Linked DNA regions of Gemmatimonas phototrophica. The protein of the gene in region 1 interacts with the protein of each later gene in a pairwise test. Links are inferred from orthologs where the notes say so. Each region holds a gene or a part of one and is shown in the gene's direction. Other genes may lie near its edges.

Region 1 (8,059 bases):
ACCGCCTGCGCGGGACCATTGGGAACGGCAACGCACAGATCCGCGTGGAAACCGGGTCTGGCGCCGTGCGGATTCGGCGTGGGGCCAACTGAGCATGGTGCGGCCTCCGGGCAGGGGAAACTGCCGGGAATGACAACAGCATGAGCTACCGCAAGACAACCGCATGACGGCGCGGGGTTACTCCGCAGTTCTCATGCTTTTGTCATGCGGTAGGTCATGCTGTTGTCCCGGCTCGCAGTTGCCGTCTCGCTCGTCCGCCACTAATTCCACTGCATGGCCAATGCAAATGCCACCCCACACTGGTGGCAGGATGTCCGTGATGCCCTAAAGGGCACGCAGCACGACTACACCACCGGTTCCATTGGACGGGCAATCTTTCTGCTCGCCATTCCCATGGTGCTGGAGATGTTCATGGAGAGTCTGTTCGCACTCTCGGACGTCTTCTTTGTGGCGAGACTTGGCGCGGCCGCGGTCGCCACGGTGGGGCTCACCGAGTCCATGATGATCGTGGTGTACACGCTGGCCATGGGGCTTGCCATTGCCGGCACTGCTCTCGTGGCGCGCCGTGTGGGCGAGAAGGATACCGACGGCGCCGCCCGAGCCGCCGTGCAGGCACTCTGGCTGGGGGCCACCGCTTCCGTTGTTCTCGGCGTGCTCGGGGCCTGGTTTGCCCCCGAGCTGCTGCAGCTCATGGGGGCGGCCCCCGATGTCCTGGCCACCGGCACCACCTTCACGCGCGTCATGCTTGGTGGCAGCGGCAGTGCCTTCCTGCTGTTCGTCATCAACGCCACCTTTCGCGGCGCCGGTGACGCCGCCGTGTCCATGCGCGTACTCTGGCTGGCCAACGCCATCAATATCGTGCTCGGCCCACTTCTCATCTTCGGCGTTGGACCGTTTCCCGAGATGGGTGTAACCGGCGCCGCCGTGGCCACCACCATTGGACGCACCACCGGCTGTACGCTGGCGCTCTGGAAGCTCACCAACGGCAGTGGACGGCTGCGTGTGCGGGCACATCACCTGACGGTTGAACTCGACACCATTGGGCGTCTGCTGCAACTCAGCGTGAACGCGACCTTTCAAGTACTGGTAGGCAGCCTGTCGTGGATGGTGCTCATTCGTCTCATGGCCGGCTTTGGCAGCGCGGCCATGGCCGGGTATACCATTGCCGTCCGCATGGTCATGTTTGCGCTGTTACCCGCCTGGGGGCTTGGCAACGCCGCCGCCACCATGGTGGGGCAGGCCCTCGGTGCCCGCGACCCGGCGCGCGCCGAACAGGCGGTATGGCAGGCCGCCCGCTACAACGTGGCGTTTCTGGGATTGGTGGGGGTGGTATTCCTGACCGCCACGCCGTGGATCATTGGGGCCTTCACTACGGAACCCGCCGTGCGCGATGTGGCGGTAAATGGCTTGCGGCTCATGGCCTGGGGCTTTCCGTTGTACGCATTCGGCATGGTCTTAACACAAGCGTTCAACGGGGCCGGCGACACCCGCACGCCTACGCGGATCAACATCGGAGTCTTCTGGTTGTTCGAACTTCCACTCGCCTGGGTGTTGGCCAAGCATTCGTCGCTTGGCCCGAGCGCCATCTTCGTGTCCGTGATGGTGTCGTACTCCGCCCTCGCCGCCGTGAGTGCCCTGCTCTTTCGGCGTGGGCACTGGAAGCTGCAACAGCTCTAGCGCTCCCGGTCAGGGCGTTTTGAGCAGCTGACTCAGCGCGCCCTGATACCCAAACTCCCACGTGCTGCCGTAGCGGATATCGGCAATGCGCCACGTGGTTTGCGGCTTCACCAGCACGAGCGTATCGCTCCACATCACCGCGGGTTTCTGATCGGTGTTGGTGAAGGCCACGAGGACCAGTGCCGTGTCACCACGCATGGTCGTGGATTTCGCACTATACGTAGAGTGCCCTTCAAACAGACTGCTGAACGGGTTGCCGTCGGCCAACGGCGGCTTCTCAGTGGGCGCCGTCTTTGTGGCCGAGTCGCGCCGAGCGTAGGCGGCGCTCAGTTGGGTCGCCAGCGCCGGCACCAGATACGGCTCAATCGCCATGAGGGCGCGCGGTTCCGGCAGGTCGCGGACCCCGCTGATTTCAAGCGTGACGTAGAACTGCATGGCCACATCGGCGGGCGTGGAATCCTCCGCTTTGGCACAGGCTGCCAGTAGCAAGGCGGTGCTCGCCGCTATTGCTGTGACGGCAACGCGGACACTACGCGGACGACGCATCATACCGTGAGTGGTCGGGAGGAGGATGGCGTGGCGGTCTCCGCCTCTCGCGCACGGCCGCCCAGCCAGGCCCAGACCATGACCAGCAGCAGCGACACCACATGATACCACGCCGGGTACGTCGTCCAGGTCGCGACCGTGCCGGCAATGTTGAAGGCGAGCCCCAACCCGCCCAAAGCCATCGCGTGGCGCATGGGGTGGGCCGGCGCCATCCGCGCCGCCAGATACGATCCCAGCGTAGCATACAGTCCCACGTACGCGACGGTGAGCACCAGGATGGTGACGCTGGAGGTGCTGCCGTCCGCGTTGAACAGCGAGGGTAGCGCCTTCTGAAGCGCCACATCGGTCCCAATGCTCATGAGCGCAATGAGGATGAAGCCGGTAAAGACGGCGAAAAAGCTGCGATACATGACCTGATGGGAAGTAAACGTCAGGGGGGAGTGTCCTGAAGCTGCGGCCGAAGTCACCCGGCAGCAACCGTGGTGCGTCGCCGAAGTTCACCACGAAGGAGCCACAGGGTGAATCCTGCCTGCAGGGTCATTGTGACGACCGATAACACCCACACATGACGCAGTCGGAAACCTGGACGTTGAGCGAGCATGAGCGCAGGCGCGGCAAAAGTGACGAGCCGCGAGGCGCTGCTGATGAGCGACGGCACCGTGTTCCCCAGCGCCTGGAACATGCCACTACACGTGAAGATCAACCCCGACGCCACGAAGTTCCACGAGATGGTGCGCAGAAAGTCGGTAGACACCAGCAACACCGACGCTTCGTCGGTAAAGCCTTGCACAAACAGCTCCGGACGCCACTGACACATGAGCGTCAGCAGCGCCATGAGTGCGCTGCCCATGATGGCTGCCCACCGAAATGTGTCACGCACCCGCTGGAGTTGCCCCGCCCCCATATTCTGCCCGGCCAACGGGGCGGCACTGAACGCAATGGCCATGGCGGGCAGGAAGATGCTCTGCATGACGCGCGATCCAATCCCGTACCCCGCCTGTGCCGCCGCCCCGAAATCACGAATGACGAAGTAGATGACGGCGGTGAACAGAAACATGAGCGCAAACTCGGCGCCGGGCGGCACGCCAATGCGCAGCATGCGCGCCAGCACATCCCACCGCGCCGTAAGCAGTTCGCGCTTGAAGCCTACGTAGTGCTCAAGTCGGAGGAAGTAGATGAACATCAGCACCACCGCAATCCCGATGGCAATGGAGCTCGCCAGCCCGGCGCCTGCCGCCCCGAGCGGTCGTCCGGTGCCCCAGCCCGCAATGAGCACCGGAGCCAGCACAATGTTGAGGACCACGGTGACGATCTGCACCAGCATGGTGGGCTTCACGATGCCGGTACCACGCAACGCCGATCCCATGGACACGAGGGCAAACTGCAACCCAAGCCCCGGCAGGTACCACTTCAGATAAGAGAGCCCGGCCGCCTGCGTCGCGGGATCAGCGCCGACGGCGCGCATATATGGACCGGCCAGCGCAAACCCGCCCAGCAGCGTGATGAACGCGCAGACGAACGCCCAGACCACGCTCTGGTTGAACACCAGATTGGCGTCGTCGCGATCCTGTCGCCCCACGGCGTTGGCAATGAGCGGCATGGTACCCACGCCAAGCACCTGTGTCAGCGCCATGACGATGAATTGCACGTTGCCGGCCGAGCTCACCCCGGCGACGGCCGCGTCGCCGAGTCTGGTCACAAACCAGAGATCCACCAGGTAATACATCGTCTGGAAAATCATCCCGAAAGCCATCGGGAGAGCCAGTCGGATCAGGTGTCGGGGTATGGAGCCCGTGGTCAGGTCGCGCATCCCCAAGCCTGTGGCGGCGCCACGCCGAACGCAACGTCCGCTTGCGCGCAGGTGACCAGGCGATCTCCGGCGGGTCCCAGAGGCGGGTTGCCACCCGCCTCGTCGCCCTGCTGATTACTGGGCTATGATCACCACCCAGCCTGTGCCAACGCTCAAGACCACTCTGGCTCTCGCCCTCCTCTTTACCGTTCCTCTGGCGGCCTGCTCCAAGCGCGCCGACGAGGCACCCATCATTGGTATTGTCACGAAAACGGAGACCAACCCGTTCTTTGTGAAAATGCAAGAAGGGGCAGAACAGGCCGCTGCGGCCAACGGCGTCACGCTGCTCACCGGCGGTGGCCGTTCAGACGGGGACAATGCTGGTCAGGTGGCGGCCATTGAAAACCAGATTGCCGCCGGTGCGAAGGTGATTCTCATTTCGCCCAGCGATGCCAAAGCGATCGTGCCCACCATTACCCGTGTACGGGAAGGCGGGGTGCTGGTGATTGCGCTCGATAGCCCCACCGACCCCATGGAGGCCACCGACGGGTTCTTCGGCACGGACAATTATCGCGCCGGTGAACTGATTGGTGCCTACGCCAAGGCCCGCCTCGGCGAGAAAGTGCCCAAGGTGGTCACCATCGATCTCATTCCTGGCCATCCCACTGGCGCGCAACGCCATAACGGGTTCCTCAAGGGTATGGGTCTCGCCACCAACGAGCGCACCAGCAATGAAAACGCGTCGCCATCCGAAGTGGTGTGCATGGGCAACAGCATAGGCGACCAGGCCAAGGCCCAAACGGTCATGGAGAACTGCCTGCAGAGTGACCCCACGGTGAATGTGGTCTACGCCATCAACGAGCCGAGCGCTGCCGGGGCCTACAACGCGTTGCGCAAAGCCGGGCGTGACAAGGATGTCTTGCTGGTCACCGTGGACGGTGGCTGCCGCGGGGTGGCCGATGTGGCCGAGGGGCACTTTGCCGCTACGGCCCAGCAGTATCCGTTGCGGATGGCAGAACTGGGCGTTCAGGCCGCGATGGAGTTCTTCAAGAGCGGCAGGAAGCCCTCCGGCTTTGTAGACACCGGCGTCGCACTGGTGGCCGGAGAGCCGGTGGCTGGTGTGAAGAGTCTGAGCGCCGGCGAGGCGGCCTCGCGCTGTTGGGGCACGAAGTGAAGGCTCGGCATCTCGCCACATTCGGACCGCTCATTGCTCTGCTCGTGGCGTGTGCGTTTTTCGCCTCGCAGTCCGCACGCTTCCTCACTCCTGACAATTTCTCGCTCATTGCGCAGCAAGTCATGGTGGTGGGTGTGTTGGCCATTGGCCAAACCCTCATCATTCTCACGGCGGGCATCGATCTGTCGTGCGGCATGCTCATGGCACTGGGCAGCGTGCTCATGACAACCATGGCCACTCGCCACGGCGTGTCCCCCGTGTCAGCCATTGTCCTGGGTTTGGGTGCCACCACATTGGCGGGCATCGTCAACGGCCTCCTCGTCACGCGCATCAAGCTTCCGCCGTTCATCGTGACGCTCGGCACCATGAACATTGCCTTCGCGCTTACCCAAATCCTGTCGCGATCGCAAAGTGTTACCGAGGTCCCACCGCTACTGACGGCACTGGGCAACACCGTGCAGGTGGGCGGTACGCGCATTGCGTTTGGTTCGCTTGCCATGGTGCTGCTGTATGGCGCCGCGTGGTGGCTGCTGCGTGAAACCGCCGGAGGGCGACACATCTACGCTGTTGGCAACAATCGCGAGGCGGCGCGGCTGTCGGGCATCAATACCGAACGCGTCCTGCTCTCGGTGTATGCCATGGCGGGTTTGCTGTATGGCGTCGCGTCGCTGCTCGCGGTGGCACGCACCGGCGTGGGAGACCCGCAGGCGGGTCAAACGGAAAACCTCGATACCGTTACCGCAGTGGTGCTGGGTGGTACCAGTCTGTTCGGCGGACGCGGCGTGATCCTTGGCTCACTTATTGGCGCGCTGATTGTTGGCGTGTTTCGTAACGGTCTCACGCTCATGGGCGTGCCGTCGGTGTACCAGATTCTGGTCACTGGCGTGCTGGTTATCCTGGCGGTGGCCACCGACCAATGGTCGCGAAGGGCTTCATGAGCGTCCCCCGCGATGCAGCCACCGTATTGCAAGCCCGCGGCCTGACCAAGCAGTATGGACAGGTGGTGGCGCTGGATCAGGCCGACTTTGATGTGCGAGCGGGAGAAATTCTCGCTGTCATTGGTGACAACGGGGCGGGCAAATCCTCGCTCATCAAGGCGCTCTCCGGCGCCATGCGCCCCGACGCGGGCGAGATACGACTGGATGGTACGCCGGTCGTGTTTGCGTCGCCGTCCGACGCGCGGCGCGCCGGTATTGAAACGGTATATCAGGATCTCGCCCTGGCGCCAGCCATGAGCATTGCCGAAAACCTGTTCCTCGGCCGTGAGCTGCGACGCGGCGGGGCGTTGGGGTCAGTCTTTCGTTGGCTGGACCGCCCCCGCATGCAACGTGAGGCGGCCGACGCGCTGCAGGCGTTGGGGGTCAATGTGCGTTCCATCACCCAGACGGTGGAGACGCTCTCCGGCGGGCAACGTCAGGGTATTGCCGTGGCCCGGAGTGCGGCCTTTGCGCGACATGTGGTCATTCTCGACGAGCCTACGGCAGCCCTGGGTGTGCGCGAGAGTGGCATGGTACTGGATCTCATTCAGCGGGTGCGTGACCGTGGGCTGTCGGTGGTGCTCATCAGTCACAACATGCCGCATGTGTTTCAGCTGGCCGACCGGATCCACATTCAGCGACTGGGGCGGCGCGCGGCACTGGTTGACACGAAGGACATTTCCATGGCCGAAGCCGTGGCCATCATGACGGGCGGCACGGCCTGATTGCCAGCAGCGCGGCGGGCTCACATGTTCAGGGAGCTGTTCCCTCCCGTTCACTCCCGCCCAATGCCCGCCATGCGCCGACTGCTTCTTTTCGCCGCGTTCACGACAGCCCCTTCACTTCTGGTGGCGCAGTCATCGCCCACCATGCCTGCGGTCAACGACCGACCCAACCCCTACCGCACCGTTGAGGGGTGGGCCAAGCTGCCGGAGGGGCGCACCTGGGGCTCCACCAGTGCGGTGGCGATTGACAAGGATGGCAAAAGCATCTGGGTAGCCGAACGGTGCGGGGTGAACAACTGCGCCAACTCCACGCTCCCTTCGGTTCTCAAGTTCGACCAGAATGGCAAACTGACCGCGTCCTTTGGCAGCGGCATGATTCTGTCGCCGCACGGCATTCACGTGGACAAGGACGGCAACGTGTGGGTTGTCGATTGTGCATGCACGCTGGGCGCCGCGCAGGTGCCGGCCGGCAAGGGGCACCAGATCCACAAGTTCAGCCCCACGGGTGCGCTGCTGATGTCACTCGGTGCTCCCGGTGGCGGACGAGACACGTCGTTCTTCTGGCAACCCAACGCGGTGATCACCGCCAGCAATGGTGACATCTACGTGGCGGAAGGTCACTCGTCGCGAGCCGGCGCCAACGCGCGGGTGCTGGCGTTCGATAAGAACGGCAAACTTCGCAAGAGCTGGGGCAGCTTTGGCAAAGGCGAGGGACAGCTCGATCAACCGCACACGCTGGCCATCGACTCCAAAGGGCGGCTCTTCATTGGGGACCGTGGCAACGACCGCATCCTGATTGTTGATAAGGATTTCAAGATCCTCGACACCTGGTATCAGTTCAGCCGTCCCAGTGGCATGTGGATTGACAAGAACGATGTGCTCTACGTTGCCGACAGTGAATCGGGCTCAGTAAACCCGCCACATGGTGCCTGGACGCGCGGCATTCGCATTGGCAGTGCGCGCACTGGTGAGGTGACGGCCTTCATTCCCGACCCCGACATCAAGCCGCCCAGCACAAGCAGCGCTGAGGGCGTGGCGGTGGATGCGGCTGGGAACATTTACGGGGCCGAAGTTGGGCAGAAGGCACTGAAGCGGTACGAGAAAAAGCAATAGCTCCGAATTGAAACGATCAGTTCCGGGTTTTGAGTTAGCGTTGTGGGAATTGGGTGAG
Region 2 (9,088 bases), 880 kb from region 1 along the record:
CGGTGGTGGCTGCCGTAAGTGCCGGCACCATGCTGACCGTCTGGAACAACGCGACCGAAACCGAAGTGTACGCGCTGTCGCTCCTGGTCAGCGTGCTCCTGCTCGTGACCGGGGAGTTCGCCGGGCGCCCCGATACGGACGATCACGAGCGACGCCGCGCCCGGGCCCTCATGGCCTTTGTGTGTGGGTTGGCGGTGCCGCTGCATCTCACCGTGCTCGTGGCGTTGCCGGCAGCCGTGGCGTTCGCCTGGCGCGGACCGCGTCCCGTTTGGCGTGAGGTGGTGGCGTGGGTGGCCCTGGCCGCGTTGGGGCTGTCCGCCATTGCTGTGCTGCCGCTCTTCTCGGCGCAAAATCCCACCCTCGACTCCGGGAATCCCGAGAGCTGGCGGGCGTTGGTGTCGGTGTTGCGGCGCGAACAGTACGCCGTTGCTGGACTCTGGCCGCGTCAGGCGCCCCTCTGGTTGCAGTTGGGGAATGTCTTTCAGTGGTCCGACTGGCAGGTCGCCTACGGACTGCATCCGTTTCCCACGGCTCATCCGGTGCGCACGGCGCTCACGGTGCTTTGGGCGTGGCTGGCGGTACTTGGACTGCGTCGCCTGTGGCGGCATGACCCCCGGGTGGGGCGTGCCATGCTCCTGCTCGTGTTAAGCGCCTCGTTAGGTGTGGCACTGTGGCTCAACATGCGGGCCGGTCCCACCTTTGGCGTGGGACTGCTCCCCAAGGGCACGCCGCATGAGGCGCGGGAGCGCGACTATTTTTTTGTCCTTGCCTTCTGGGGCTGGGGACTGCTCGCGGGAGCGGGGCTGTCCGCCATAGCCAGTGCGCTGGGGCGCCGTCTCCCGGCACCGGTTGCCATGCTCCCACTGGCGCTGGTGGTCGTACCGCTGCTGGCCAATCGTGCCGTGGCCGATCGCTCCAGAGAGCCTGTTGCCTCGCTCCCCCGCACCTACGCCCGGCTCCTGCTTGATGCCGTGCCTCGTCGCGGGGTGCTCTTTGCTGGCGGGGACAACGACAGTTTTCCGCTCTGGTATTTGCAACAGGTGGAAGATTACCGCCCCGACGTCACCGTGATCACGGTCCCGCTGCTCGGAGCACAGTGGTATCGCGAGAGGTTGGCCGCCCAGCAGCTCCTCGAGGTCGCAGCCGTTGCGCGGTGGCCTGGGCAGGGCGCGGTCCTGCGTTCACTCGTGATACACGCGGAGGGTGCCCGACGCGCCGTTCGCGTGAGCACCCTGCTGGAACGGTCGGATCGGCTGCAGCTGGACCCTGGGGGTGGGTGGGCGCTGCAGGGGCTGGTGTATGCGCCCGACCGTCAGCTTGGGGCGGGGCAGACGGGGCTCGATCTGCCAGCCCTGCGGCGGCAGCGCAGCATGGTGCCCATGGGGGCGCTGGCGCCACTTCCCCCCGGTGCCGATCCGGCCGCGCAAACGGCGCAGGAACTGCTGCAGTGCACACAGGTGTTGGGCCCCGCCGACTCGTTACTTGTGTCGGGGTGTGGCGGTGTCTAACCTTATGTGCTATGCCAATTTCCGACCATGTCACGGCCGTGTTGCGGGGGGCCGTTCAGGATGCGGTGGCGGAGGTGCGTACGCGCATCGCCGACGCCCGCGCCCGTGGCGGACATGGACAGGAAGTGACGCTGGTCGCGGTGACCAAAACGCACGGGCCAGAAGCGGTTGAAGCGGCCTATGCCGCGGGTGTCACCGATGTGGGTGAGAACCGCGTGCAGGAAGCGGAGGCCAAGATGGCGCAGGTCACGGTCCCGGTACGTTGGCACCTCATTGGACATCTGCAGCGCAACAAAGCCAGGAACGCTCTGCAATTTTCACTGATCCATGGCATGGACAGTGAGCGGTTGGCGGTCGCGCTCCATGACGAGGCCACCAGGGCTGGGCAGTCGCTGGACGTGTTGGTACAGGTCAACGTGAGTGGCGAGACAAGCAAAAGCGGTGTGGCGCCGGTTGACGTTCCGGCGTTCGCGGAACGGCTGCACCGTCTGCCGGCGCTGCGAGTGCGCGGGGTCATGACCATGGCGCCCTTCGATGCCGACGAGCGGGTGTTGCGCGAGGTGTTCGCCGGCGCTCGCGCCGTTCGCACGGCGCTGCAATCGGCTGGTCATGCGGCGGAGTGGCTGAGTATGGGGATGTCCGGCGATTACGAAATCGCCGTGGAGGAAGGGGCCACGCATGTGCGCCTCGGTACTGTGCTTTTCGGCAGTCGGACCTGACGCACCCGGGATAGCGAATGACCGACGAAAGTCACCAGGGGTTTCATCTCACCGCGCTTGATGCGCGTCGCTACGACTTTGGCAACGCGCTGCGGGGCTATGATCGCGCGCGCGTTGACCAGTTTCGTGAACAGGTCGCCGAAGAACTCGAGCGGTTGGCGCGCGCCAACCAAGAGCTCGACCAGAAGGCGCGCAATTTTCACGAGCAGCTCAAGTCGTTCCGGGAGCGCGACAAGGCGTTGAACGAGGCCCTCGTGAGTGCGCAGCAGCTGCGCGGAGACATCCGCGAGCAGGCCGAGCGCGAGGCGCAGCTCATTGTGCGCGAGGCCCAACAGGAAGCAGACCGTCAATTGCAGTCGGTGCGCGACGAAGTCGCTCGTGCGCAGCAGGAACTGCAGGCCCTCTGGCGTACGCGGCGGTCGTACCTGGCCCAACTGCGCAACCAGCTGGAACGTCAGCTCGCTGAGCTCAGCTCCGCGGAGCAGGAGCCGGTCCCCGATTTCACCACACCGCGAACCGGTTCAGCGGTTGAGCCGGATCCGTCGGTGGTGAGCCAGATCCGTCAGCTGCCGCAACGGAACATGGCGCCAACGCCTTCCTGGCTCGATGCCATCGTGGAGGATGAACAGCGATGAGTGGTGCCGGGAAGGCTCCGCCGGCTTCGCGGCCGCAGCTGCAATACACGCAGGAACACAACGCCGTCGGACTCTCGCATCCTGCCCTCGGGCTGCACGCGCGGGAGCGCATCGCGGCGTGTGCGCAGGCGGTGCGCGCGCGCTTTGCCAAGCCGGTGGAGGCCGCGATCATTCTGGGCACTGGCCTCGGGGGATTGGCCGAGGAAATCCAGGTGGAGCAGGTCATCGACTACAGTGACCTCCCCAACTTTCCGCTCTCCACGGTCGAGTCCCACAAAGGCCGCTTGCTCTGTGGCACGCTGGGCGGGAAAACGATTATCGCCATGCAGGGCCGTTTTCACGCGTACGAGGGCTATTCGCTCCAGCAGGTCACCTTCCCGGTGCGCGTGCTTCGTGCGCTGGGGGCACAGACGCTGATTGTGAGCAACGCGTGCGGTGGGATGCATCCGTTGTGGGCGCCCGGTGATCTCATGCTCATCGCCGATCACATCAATCTGCTGGGCGACAATCCGCTCATCGGTCCGAATGACGAAACACTCGGACCGCGGTTTCCCGATATGTCGGAACCCTACGATGCCGGCCTGCGCACGCTGGCCCGCGCCGTGGCGCTGGAGCATGGGGTCGCGTTGCGCGAAGGCGTCTACGTGGCGGTGCAGGGGCCCAACCTCGAAACGCGCGCCGAGTACCGATTCCTGCGCGGTATCGGGGCCGATGTCGTGGGCATGAGCACGGTGCCGGAAGTCATTGTCGCGGTCCATGGCGGCATGCGGGTACTGGGTCTGTCGATCATCACCGATCAGTGCCTCCCCGATTCGCTCAAGCCAGCCCATCTCCCCGACATCATTGCGGTGGCGAAGGGGGCGGAGCCCAAGCTGTCGGCCGTGGTCAAGGGCGTGCTCGCCCAGCTGTAGCACTTTCTGTTCGTCGCTTTCCTCTTCTGGTGACTATGACGCAGGACGCCGTGCTGTACCCGTTGCTCCCCGAAACCAACGCTGACGCGCTTGAGCGCGGCATTCTCGCGCAGTGGGATACCGAGAAGCTGTTCGAACAATCGCAGGCAGCGCGTGCGAACGCGACGCCGTTCGTATTTTTCGAGGGCCCGCCAACAGCCAACGGACGTCCGGGCATTCACCACGTGTTTGCCCGCACCATCAAGGACCTGTTCTGCCGCCACCGCGCCATGCAGGGGTACTACGTGCCCCGCAAGGCCGGCTGGGATACGCACGGGTTGCCGGTGGAAATCGAGGTCGAAAAGGAGCTCCAGCGCGAAGAGGCGGAGCGGCAGGGCGTTGATCCCAGCGAGATCGCAAAGCTTGGCGGCAAGCAGCTCATCGAGCAGGTGGGCGTGGCGGAGTTCAACCGCCGGTGCCGCGAAAGCGTGTGGAAGTACCGCGGCGAATGGGAGAAGCTGTCGCACCGCACCGCCTATTGGCTCGACTACGACAATCCGTACGTCACGTACTCGCACGATTTCGTGGAGAGTGTGTGGTGGGCGCTACGCACGATGCACGAAAAGAGTTTGCTCGTGCGTGGCCACAAGATTCTGCCGTATTGCGCGCGCTGCGGCACGGCGCTGTCCAGTCACGAGGTGGCGCAGGGCTACGATGACGTCGAAGATCCCAGCGTCTACGTGGCGCTGGATCTGCTCGACGCCAACGGCAATCCGCCCGCCATGCGGCGACGCATCCTGGTGTGGACCACCACCCCCTGGACGCTGGTGTCCAACACCGCGCTGGCGGTGCACCCCGATCTCACCTACGCCGAGCTGCGCAAGAAGTCCGGGGCGGAATTCACCATCATCCTCGCGGAAGCGCGTGTGCCCGGTGTGCTGGGCGGCGACTGGGCCGATCGGTGGGATGTGGTTGGCACCATGAAGGGCACCGACCTGGTCGGGCGTCGTTATCGTCGGCCACTCGACTGGGTCGAGTATCCGGCGGAAGGACAGCACGAAATCATCGTGCCCGAGGAGTTCGTGTCGGCCGAAGATGGCTCCGGCGTGGTGCACATGGCCCCCGCGTTCGGCGCCGACGACTATGCCGCCGGGCAGCGCCACGGGTTGGCGTTCGTGCAGCCGGTCAATGCGCGCGGCGAGTTCGTGGAAGGCACGCCCGAAGTGGCTGGATTGTTCGTGAAGAAGGCCGATGCCCGCATTCTGGAAGTGCTCAAGGAACGGGATGTCCTGTGGAAGGCCAGCCAATTTGTGCACTCATATCCGCACTGCTGGCGCTGCGGCACGCCGCTGCTGTACTACGCGCGCGGCTCGTGGTTTGTGCGCACGACGGCGCTGCGCGACGCGCTGCTCAGCCGCAACGCCAAGGTGAACTGGAATCCCACCGAGGTGGGCACTGGTCGCTTTGGCGAGTGGCTGTCCAACAACGTGGACTGGGCCATCTCGCGCGATCGCTACTGGGGCACGCCGTTGCCGGTGTGGGTCAACGATGAAGATCCGACCGACATCGACGTGATTGGCAGCTATGCCGACCTCGCCGAGCGCATTGGCCGTCCGCTGCCAGAGGATTTCGATCCGCACAAGCCGCACATCGACCAGTACACCTGGCCGGCCAAAAGCGGTACGGGTACCATGCGCCGCGTCCCTGAAGTCATTGATACCTGGTTCGACTCAGGGTCCATGCCCTTCGCGCAGTGGCACTACCCGTTCGAGAACAAGGACATCGTGGCCGCGCAGTTCCCCGCCGACTTCATCTGCGAAGGCGTGGACCAGACGCGCGGGTGGTTCTATTCGCTGCTCGCCATTGCCACCACCCTGGGCGATGCGCTGCCAAACAATGGGCACGACCAGGCCGCACCGTATCGCAACGTGGTGGTGAATGACCTCGTGCTCGACGCGCAGGGACAGAAGATGTCCAAGTCGAAGGGCAACGTGGTCAACCCGTGGGATGTCATGGAGCGCCACGGTGCCGACGCGGTACGGTTGTTCCTCGTGGCCTCGAGCCAGGTGTGGGTGCCGCGGCGCTTCGACGAGAACGCCATTCGCGAAACGGCGGGGCGCTTCCTGCTCACGTTCCGCAACGTCTACAACGGCATCTTCGCGCAGTACGCCAACTTCGGATGGCAGCCCAGCGCGAACGATCCGGTCGTGGCGGAGCGTCCGGCGCTCGATCGCTGGATTCTGTCGCGGCTCACGCGGGTGGAGCGCGAAGTCAACGCACACCTCGACAACTACGACGCCACGCTGGCGGCGCGTCGGGTCATGCAGTTCATGGACGACGATGTGTCCAAGTGGTACGTACGGCAAAGCCGCGCGCGCTTCTACGATGTGGAAAATGCCGACAACCGCGCGGCCTTTGCGACGTTGCATGAAGTACTCACCGTCACGTGCCGGCTGCTGGCGCCGTTTGCCCCGTTCATGACCGACGCGGTGCACCGGGCGCTGACCGGAACTTCGGTGCACCTCGCGCCGTACACGCGTGAGCACCCCACGCCGGTAGACGAAACGCTCGAGACAGCCATGGATGATCTCCGGACGCTGGCCGGGCTGGCGCACGCCGCGCGCGATGTGGCCGACGTGAAGGTGCGTCAGCCACTGCCGTCGCTGCAGTGCGTGGTGCCGGGCAATGTGGAGGCGGTGTCGGCGCTGGGCGGGCTGCTGGCGTCGGAGTTGAACGTGAAACGGGTGGAGTTTGTCACCTCGACCGACGCCCTGGTGTCGCTGGAGGCCAAGGCCAACTTTCGCACGCTGGGCAAGAAGTTCGGGAAGGAAACGCCGCTGGTGGCCGAAGCGGTCACGGCGTTGGCGGCCGATCAGCTGCGTCCGCTGGCGGCCGGGCAGTCCATTACCATCGAGGTTGCCGGGGCTGAGCGCTTGATTGCCCCGGAGGACGTCGCCATCATCCGGCGCGCGTCCGGCGCAGCGGTCGTTCAGGAGAACGGCGGGTACGGGGTCGCCCTCGACCCCACCATTACCCCCGAACTCCGCGAAGAAGGGTTGGCCCGGGAAGTCATCAGCCGGGTGCAGCGCCTTCGCAAGGAAGCGCAGTTGGCGGTCAGCGATCGCATTGTGTTGGCGGTGTCGGGAGATGTTGAGGTGGAAGGCGCCGTGGCTGCTCACCGCAGCCGTATCGCTGAAGAGGTGCTCGCCGCGCGATTGCTGCTCGGCGATGAGGTGGGTTCGCCGCTCTCCGGCACTGGAGACGGCGCCATGTGGACCGCTACGCACGCTGGCGACGTCGATGGACGTTCGATCCGGCTTGCGCTCACCAAGGAAGGGTCGTGATGGCCGAATCGAAGTCTGCGTCGACGAAGGACGCCACCAAGAAGCCCAAACCCATGCCCAAGAAGCAGCTCCAGCACTTCGAGAAGCGGCTGCTCGAAGAGCGGAAGCGCGTGCTCAAGGAGCTCGGCCACCACAGCGATACGCTGGGCCCCAACGGCGAGGCCAGCGAAGGGGACAACAGCGCCTACTCGTTCCACATGGCCGACCAGGGGACTGACGCCATGGAGCGCGAGAAGGCCTTCCTGTTTGCCTCCAAGGAAGGGCGCTTTCTGTTCCACATCGACCAGGCCCTCCGTCGGTTGTACAAGGCGCCGGAAATGTTCGGCAAGTGCCATCAGTGTGGCGAGGAAATCGCATTCGAGCGTCTCGATGCGCTGCCCAACGCCCGGTATTGCATCGCGTGCAAGCAGCGCGAGGAAGACTCGAAGAAGGGATGACGTGAAGGCGATCGTCGCGTTCCCCGTCTTCCTTGTCGTCGTCATTCTCGATCAGATCACCAAGTTGGTGGCCGAGAACACGATGGTCACCGCGGGTACCCCGAAGTCGGTCTTCGGGGAGTGGTTTCGCTTTGCCCTCGTGTACAACCCCGGGGCAGCCTTCGGGCTGAACCTGGGGCCGTACTCGCGGTGGATTTTCATGGGGCTCACCTGTGGCGCGCTGGTGATCCTGGGCAAGTTGTATCAGCAGACGGAAGACGGTGACTTTCGTCGCGTCCTGGCCATTTCGCTGGTGGCGGCCGGCGCAGTCGGAAACGTCATTGACCGCATCCGATCGGAATTCGGTGTCGTGGACTTTATCGATATCGGTTTCGGGACCCATCGCTGGCCTACATTCAATGTGGCCGATATTGCGGTGAGTAGCGGTGCCATCCTGCTCGCCCTCGTCCTCTGGCATGAGGAGCGCCGCGAGATCGCGGCGTTGGAAGCGGCGGCACGCGAAAACGCCGCCTCGTCTGACTCGCGCGACCTCGTTCCCTGATCACTGTGCCGTCATGAAGCCGAACACCCGGGCGCCCATTGCGCGCGCCGCTACCGCCAGCGCCGTCATCAACGATGTGCCTACGGCGCCCATGACCCTGCGGTTCTGGGTGTTGGTGGTCGTGACCGTCGGGCTCGACTTCTTCACCAAGGCGCTGGCCGTGGAGCACCTCGTGCCTCGGCACATGCCCCATCGCATTCTTGGTGATGTGGTGCGCTTTACCTTGGCCTACAACCCGGGGGCGGCCTTTGGCATGCACCTCGGACCTGGCTCCCGGTGGATCTTTGCCGCGCTGAGCATCGTGATTGTCGTCGTCCTCATGCGAGCCACGGCCGACCTCACCCGCATCTCGAAGGTGGCGGCGTTTGGGGTACCGGTGATCGTGGGCGGGGCCATTGGTAACCTGCTCGACCGCATTCGGCTCCGCGAAGGCGTCGTGGATTTCATCGATATCGGCATTGGGTCCGTGCGCTTCTGGACGTTCAACGTGGCCGATACGGCCGTGACCATTGGGGCGGCCTGTCTGGTCATTGCGCTCTGGCATGAAGACAAGGCGCAGCAGGATGTGCTCAAAGCACGGGAAGAGGCCACCTCGTGAGTGCTGGCCTGACGTTCTCGTTCACCGTGGCGGATAACGCCGGTGAGCGGTTGGATCTGCTGGTGGCCCGGCACGGTGACCTGTCGCGCACGCAGGCGGCCACCCTCATTGCCAACGGCACGGTCCTGGTGAATGGGGAGCGGCAGAAGGCCAGCTACCGCGCCGAACCGGAAGATGCGGTCGTGGTCACCGTCCCCCCGCCGCCCGGGCGTGATGTGGTGCCGGAGCAAATTCCGCTCGACATCGTGTACGAGGATGAACACCTCCTCGTGGTCAACAAGGCCGCCGGCATGGTGGTGCATCCGGCTCCGGGCAACTGGTCGGGTACGCTCGTGAACGCCCTGATGGGGCGCGGCGAACCGCTGGCCGAAGGGGGCGGGGAAGACCGGGCCGGGCTGGTGCACCGCCTCGACAAA

Evidence for each region.
Region 2: the proteins of GEMMAAP_RS11695 (region 1) and ileS interact in binary tests that used the Escherichia coli proteins (3 or more experiments, as listed by UniProt). The link is inferred for Gemmatimonas phototrophica from one-to-one orthologs.

The regions. Positions count from the first base shown.
Region 1 is NZ_CP011454.1:2,741,524-2,749,582, forward strand. Bases 3,388-6,171 are described here. They hold GEMMAAP_RS11695 (sugar ABC transporter substrate-binding protein), read left to right. Parts: upstream 3,388-4,157; coding sequence 4,158-5,186; downstream 5,187-6,171. Other genes in these bases: GEMMAAP_RS11690 (MATE family efflux transporter), read right to left, coding at 3,388-4,033; GEMMAAP_RS11700 (ABC transporter permease), read left to right, coding at 5,183-6,124; GEMMAAP_RS11705 (ATP-binding cassette domain-containing protein), read left to right, coding at 6,121-6,171. Outside these bases: GEMMAAP_RS11670 (DUF4097 family beta strand repeat-containing protein), read left to right, coding at 1-92; GEMMAAP_RS11675 (MATE family efflux transporter), read left to right, coding at 274-1,677; GEMMAAP_RS11680 (YqhG/Tai3 family protein), read right to left, coding at 1,687-2,226; GEMMAAP_RS11685 (hypothetical protein), read right to left, coding at 2,223-2,633; more of GEMMAAP_RS11690, read right to left, coding at 2,687-3,387; more of GEMMAAP_RS11705, read left to right, coding at 6,172-6,888; GEMMAAP_RS11710 (peptidyl-alpha-hydroxyglycine alpha-amidating lyase family protein), read left to right, coding at 6,961-8,001. UniProt on the Escherichia coli protein: Part of the ABC transporter complex RbsABC involved in ribose import. Binds ribose. Also serves as the primary chemoreceptor for chemotaxis.
Region 2 is NZ_CP011454.1:1,863,760-1,872,847, forward strand. The notes cover bases 3,484-7,296. They hold ileS (isoleucine--tRNA ligase), read left to right. Parts: upstream 3,484-3,808; coding sequence 3,809-7,096; downstream 7,097-7,296. Other genes in these bases: GEMMAAP_RS07725 (purine-nucleoside phosphorylase), read left to right, coding at 3,484-3,773; GEMMAAP_RS07735 (TraR/DksA family transcriptional regulator), read left to right, coding at 7,096-7,296. In the rest of the region: GEMMAAP_RS07710 (protein O-mannosyl-transferase family), read left to right, coding at 1-1,508; GEMMAAP_RS07715 (YggS family pyridoxal phosphate-dependent enzyme), read left to right, coding at 1,520-2,227; GEMMAAP_RS07720 (DivIVA domain-containing protein), read left to right, coding at 2,245-2,862; more of GEMMAAP_RS07725, read left to right, coding at 2,955-3,483; more of GEMMAAP_RS07735, read left to right, coding at 7,297-7,533; lspA (signal peptidase II), read left to right, coding at 7,535-8,074; lspA (signal peptidase II), read left to right, coding at 8,088-8,672; GEMMAAP_RS07750 (RluA family pseudouridine synthase), read left to right, coding at 8,669-9,088. UniProt on the Escherichia coli protein: Catalyzes the attachment of isoleucine to tRNA(Ile). As IleRS can inadvertently accommodate and process structurally similar amino acids such as valine, to avoid such errors it has two additional distinct tRNA(Ile)-dependent editing activities.